2 regions of the Paenibacillus sp. NPDC058367 genome follow, and region 1 is predicted to be linked to the other one. Evidence: riboswitches for the same ligand, from Rfam matches in the RefSeq annotation. Region 1 holds a riboswitch; the other holds the start of a gene.
The links. A riboswitch is a leader RNA that binds a small molecule or an ion and turns the genes downstream of it on or off. The one in region 1 is predicted to bind preQ1.
Positions count from the first base shown of each region.

Region 2: linked by a shared signal. The riboswitch ahead of ACFWMP_RS08440 (queuosine precursor transporter) and the one ahead of queF (preQ(1) synthase) in region 1 are both predicted to bind preQ1.

Region 1 is NZ_JBHXIZ010000002.1:948,989-952,117, reverse strand. Features, by position in the region: gene ACFWMP_RS15390 (6-pyruvoyl trahydropterin synthase family protein) at 1-64, opposite strand, end outside; gene queC (7-cyano-7-deazaguanine synthase QueC) at 64-726, opposite strand; gene queF (preQ(1) synthase) at 756-1,229, opposite strand; PreQ1 riboswitch class I at 1,393-1,436, opposite strand; gene ACFWMP_RS15375 (ABC transporter permease) at 1,511-2,197, opposite strand; gene ACFWMP_RS15370 (ABC transporter ATP-binding protein) at 2,194-3,042, opposite strand.
Region 2 is NZ_JBHXIZ010000001.1:1,948,300-1,951,428, reverse strand. Features, by position in the region: gene ACFWMP_RS08445 (methyl-accepting chemotaxis protein) at 1-1,416, opposite strand, end outside; PreQ1 riboswitch class I at 1,760-1,805, shown strand; gene ACFWMP_RS08440 (queuosine precursor transporter) at 1,816-2,529, shown strand; gene ACFWMP_RS08435 (AMP-binding protein) at 2,739-3,129, shown strand, end outside.

The DNA.
Region 1 (3,129 bases):
GACCAATTAATTGATGCGCCGCATCAAACGTAAATATTTTGCAGACTGAAACCTCGTTAAGCATTAAGATCCGGCCTCCATTCTCTCCGCCTCATATTGCTCAAGACCACGCTGACGCAACAGACAGGCTGGACAAGTACCGCAGCCACTGCCAATAATACCGTTGTAACAGGTCAATGTGTGTTCGCGAACATAATCAAAATAACCCAGTTCATCGGCCATTTTCCACGTTTCTTTTTTATCCAGCCACATCAATGGAGTGTGTATCGCAAACTCATAGTCCATAGATAAATTCAGCGTAACATTCAATGATTTCACAAATACATCACGGCAGTCCGGATACCCGCTAAAGTCCGTTTGGCAAACCCCAGTGACGATATGGGAATATCCCAATTGTTTAGCTAATATTGCAGAAAAGGATAAAAATAACAGATTCCGTCCATCAACAAATGTACTAGGAAGCTCATCACCTTCGCCAGCAACGATATCAATATCTTGGCGGGTTAGTGCATTTGGAGCCAGCTGATTAAGCAGCCCAAGATCAAGGATATGCTGTTTTACATTAAACTTAGCTGCTATTTCTGTAGCAACTTCGATTTCAGCCGCATGACGCTGATTATAATTAAAGGTAACTACCTGCACTTCCTCAAACTGCTTCAATGCCCAAACCAGGCAAGTGGTGCTATCTTGTCCGCCGCTAAATACGACGAGTGCTTTTTTGTTCATCTTAATCTCTCCTTATCAACTTGTTGGGATTAGCGGTTATCCACTTTTTCCGGATAGAGGTCGTGATTCATTAAGCGGTGCTCCGCCATCGCCTCATACTTCGTACCCGGTCTTCCATAGTTGCAATAAGGATCAATAGATATGCCTCCACGCGGAGTGAACTTGCCCCATACCTCAATGTATCGTGGGTCCATCAGTGAGATCAGATCATTCATAATAATGTTGACGCAGTCCTCATGAAAGTCACCGTGGTTACGGAAGCTAAACAGATACAGCTTTAATGATTTAGATTCCACCATTTTCTGTTCAGGAATATACGAAATATACAGTGTGGCAAAATCCGGCTGACCTGTAACAGGACATAAGCTAGTAAACTCAGGGCAGTTGAATTTAACAAAATAATCACGCCTTGGATGCTTGTTATCAAATACCTCAAGAATAGCTGGATCATAACCAAACTTGTACTGCGTTCCCTGATTACCAAGTAAAGTGACTTCTTGCATTTCCTCTTTCAATCTTCCTTCTGACACGACAAAAAACCCCTCTCTTTTCCTTCGGCCTTGGCCGGTAATGGAAAGAAGAACGAGATTTCGAAAACTTTGCTCCACTAAGAAGAAACGGAAGCAACGTCCGGGTTAAGGACTGCATCCGCTTATAAGATTTAATATACTCTTAGTTTTTTATAGAGGGAGTTCGCGAACCTCTCCTGCACAATCCGTGCAGACTTCTTCTTCATGCATATTGCGTCTTGAACTATACCATGGTAATTTGCTTCTGACAAGTTCTACGCTTTGCCCGTCTTCCAAATCCAGAGCGAAAGCACCACAATCCACAAGAGCAAAAGCAGGCTTTCTAGGAGCAATACTCCTTCTCCATTTAGAATACTGTTCAAATTCTGGACGATTTCAATACTTGGCAGAATAACAAAGATCGGATAGGTCCATTCTGGAAGAGCGACGTACACAGAAGCTACTAAGAAAAAAACGACCATAAATGCGGAGCTGATGGCTGAACCATTTTTGGAGGAACTTACCTTTAAACCAATGATAATTCCAACTTGCACAAAGATAATTCCACCCAATAACATATACAATAAGGAAGGGAGTAAATCCATTGTCAAACCTTGATTTAGTACATAAACAATCAGCTGTGATAACAAAGAAAAAACAAGAACAGATCCAGCTTTCGCTGTAATAATCTGGCCTCTGCTTAGCGGAGTAATCAACAGCGCATCATAAGTCTTACTCTCCCTCTCCTCAATTAATCCTGGGCCGGTAATCATGATCCCAACCATCACTTGCGCAAATAATATCCATGTAGAAAGAAGTATGAAGTCCAAACCGCTCTTGTCCACTACAGTGATGATGATTTTAGCCATAAATATAGGCAAAATTATTAGAATTACAGTCGCTGGATTACGCAGTATATCCTTACTTTCATGTTTAAACAGCTTCCATATCTGATAACTCAACTTAGCTCACTTCCCGTCAGGGCAGCGAATACATCTGCCAGCGAAGCTTCTTTACTGTGCATACTTAGAATTTGATTCGTAGACATTAACTGATAGATATGATCTTTAGTAACTTCTTCTGCAATCGGCCAGGATTTCATAACCACTTTCCCATCCTGCTGATATTTAACTTCAATTTCTGGTTTACCATAAATGGTCTTAAGTCTATGCGGTTCATCGAGTGCCACCAAAGCACCAGCGTGCATGATGCCCACTCTATCGCTTAATGCATCGGCTTCGTGCATATCATGCGTCGTTAAGACAATGGTTGTGCCTTCTTCTTGAATTCTCTTGACGTGATTACGTATGAGTGAAGCTGAATTTGGATCTAACCCACTTGTAGGCTCATCTAAAAACAACACTTGAGGCTTATGTAATAATGCTCTGGCGATTAGAACACGCTGCTTCCAGCCTTTGGATAAGCTGCTTACTTTAGCTTTTTCCTTATCTAACAGCTGGAGGGTTTCCATGACTTCATTCACTCGATTTCCTGCTACCCTATACAGATCAGCAAACAGCTCCAGATTATTTCGAATAGAACTACGCATGTATAGGTTCGGAAGCTCGAAAACAACACCAATTTGAGCATGGATTTCTTTTTTATGACGTGAAATATTCATGCCATTAATTAAAATTTCTCCGCTTGTAGACTGAAGAAGCCCTGTCATCATGCGCATCGTTGTAGTCTTCCCTGCACCATTGGGACCTAGAAATCCAAAGACCTCACCTTTCTCCACCGTGAAAGTAATTCGATCAACTGCACACCTCTCCTGATAATATTTTGAGACATCAGTTAGCTGAATCAATAACACTCCCCCTTTTTAGAATAGTTAACTTTCTTCTATCCTTATTCTGGTTGTAGAGGATTATCTCTGTTGTTGCTATTCTGTAAC
Region 2 (3,129 bases), on a different contig from region 1:
GGCATCGCCCGCTTCTGCCACCTTGCCTACCCCGGAGGCTACCTCAGAATTCACATGGTTCATCTCAGTAACGGAGCGATTCATATCTTCCTGAAGTCCGAGTAGGAAATCACGAATCTGCTCATTCGCATTACGGGATTGTTCGGAAAGCTTGCGTACTTCTCCGGCAACCACGGCAAATCCGCGTCCATGTTCTCCTGCACGTGCTGCTTCGATCGAAGCATTGAGCGACAGCATTTGGATTTGCTTCGTAATTTCAGTAATGCTATGAACGACTTCTCCGATCATTACTGAACGTTCATTCATAACTTGTAATTGCTCCAGCGACTGCAGGGAGGCACGTTCAACATGGCGCATTTGCAGAACGGCACTTTGGGCAATCTCATTACCGCCAATGGCTTCAGCGGAAGCTTCACTGATCTGCTCAGTGACTTCGGTGGCTGCTGAAGCAATATGCTGAATGCCGAAATTGATTTCTTCCATAGCTTTTGAATTATCTAGAGCGCTGCTCGCGATGGTCGTACTACCTTTGCCAATTTCTACAACAGATGTACTAGAGTGGTCTGCCATTTCATTTAAGACCTCAACACGTTCTCTTAAAGAATTGGAATCGGTGACCACAGTATTTGAGGTGACGAGTACATGTCCGATCATTTCTTTTAAGCGCAGGGTCATTGCTTGGAAGCTTCTGGACAGTTGAGCTACCTCATCACTGCCTTTAACCGTTAATTCCTCTGTGAAATCTCCCTCTGCGAGACGGGCACTGTAAGCTGCAAGCTTTGAGATAGGACGAGTAATCCGCATACTCATAAACCAGGCACCAGTTGAGCCTATGATCAGCGTTAGCAGAGTGATCCCGGCACTGGTCCACAGAATACTGTCTGTTTTTTCTTGAATAAAGCTTACATCACTGCTGATTCCGATAACCATCGTACTTCCGGGAATTCCGATATAAGCTGACTTATGTACACCATGCGAGTCCTTGTATGTATCGCTTAGTCCGCTCTTTCCTTTAAGAGCTTGCTGCATTGCAGAGGACACCTTAACAATTTCCTCCGGCTTTAATTTTGCATCATGATCTACAGACAGAACCTCAGCTTCCTTGCCTTTTAGATTGAGTAGAAAAATAGTCTCAACCCCATGCTGCTTTCTCTTATCCTGGAAATAGAATTCAAGATTGGTGGCTGCTTGTTCGTTCTTCTTTAGTGCTTGCTGAGCATGCATTGTATTTATATTCTTATATACGTCCTGAGCAGCTGCAGTTAGAATTTGATTGATTTGTGGCATGACATAGCTGTTGAAAATACTGGTGGATATAAAGTAGAAGCTGGTACTTAACAAAAGAGACGTGAGTAATAGAACTACAAATAATAAACGCGTAAATCTGCGACTGATCGACTGCTTGAAACGAAACATATTGTTCTCCCCCTTTTTATGGGCAGTGAAGCCCCATTTCTTTATATCCCTACCGACTGCTAGTGACTGGCAACCTGCAATATATTCCATAGTTATGTAATATATCAACTAAATGGATCGGGAATGAAGTGTTTGATACTATTCTATAGAATTAACCTCTGGATGAATAGTGAAAGTTTTAGTTTATAGAGCATATTTTTCTGAAAAAGATGAATTATTACTGACACTTTTATTTTTAGTTAATAAAAATGGGTATAAATACCCATTTCATAAATTGTTTATTTTTATGGATTGTTTGACGACAGTGTGATAGAGTATTAATGTTTTGTTCCAAAAATTAATGTAAGCCGCGGTTCGTAACCATCCCGCGTAAACAAAACTAGGAGGAGTTTAAGCAATATGTTTAATTTGATGTGGGGAGTTTTATTTGTTGTTGTCAATTTTGCTTTTTTTCTACTCTGTTACCGCCTGTTCGGCAAAAGTGGAATGTATGCCTGGGTAGGTATCGCTACTGTAATTGCAAACATTCAGGTAGCTAAGACGATTGCTATGCCATTTGATATCGTGATGACACTCGGAAATACGATGTATGTCACTTTGTATATGACCAGCGATTTGCTTAATGAGAAGTACGGAAGAGCAGAAGCACGTAAAGCGGTTTGGTTTGGCTTCTTCACCTTGCTTATGACGACAGTCATTATGCAAATGGTACTAGTATTTAAGCCGCAAGAGACCGATATTGCTCAGTCTTCTTTGGAGACGATCTTTGGTCTGATGCCTCGACTAGCGTTGGGTAGTCTAACTGCTTACTTCATTAGTCAGTTCCTAGACGTTCGGTTGTACTCCTGGATTCGCAAATATTACAGCACCTCAAGTCAGTTGTGGATTCGTTCCAACGGCAGTACGATGGTTAGCTCCTTTGTGGATACACTAATCTTCTGTACCATTGCATTTGCTGGGTTGTATAACTGGAGTGTGTGGTTTGAAATTTTGCTTACAACGTATCTAGCCAAATTCTTACTAACCGCAGTAAGCACACCTATCTTATATATCGCCCGAACTTTTACTTTTGCTGAAGATGGAATACCATCATCCGCTCATAAGAAGGAATAAACAACAATACAGCCAGCGCGTACCGATCATAATCGATGCGCGCTGTTTGATTTTTTCAGTCGTAAGAGGGCTCAATCGTTCCATATAAATATGTACATAAAATTAATATAAAGCTAAAATAAGCTATCGTAGCCATTCTAATTGTATCCCGAGCGAAGAGAGTGTACATAATCGGTAGTCACAGAAATTACGAATAGGTGTGGTGAAGGATGAATCTAGTAGTTCCTATACTCCGTCATGCAGCGGAACAGCCCGACAGCATTGCCTTAACCCATGACCAAGCAACTCATACCTATGCAACATTAGTGCAAGCGATGCGGAGAATTGCCAATGGTCTACAGCAAAAGGGCCTTAAGCATGACAAAATCGCTATTTTATCTACGAATCGCATTGAATTTGTCGAGGTTTTCTTGGGGGCTATTTATGCAGGCTGCGTTCCCATTCCTTTAGATCCCAAGTGGAGTGCAAATGAACTGCGGGTTATTATAGAGCAGTGCCAGCCGACAATGATTTTTGCCGAGCCGGAAGCTGCAAAGAATTTGGTCTTCAAGGACCAAGCAATCCCAACGCTGACTTTTTCAAATGAACGAACAGGTTCCT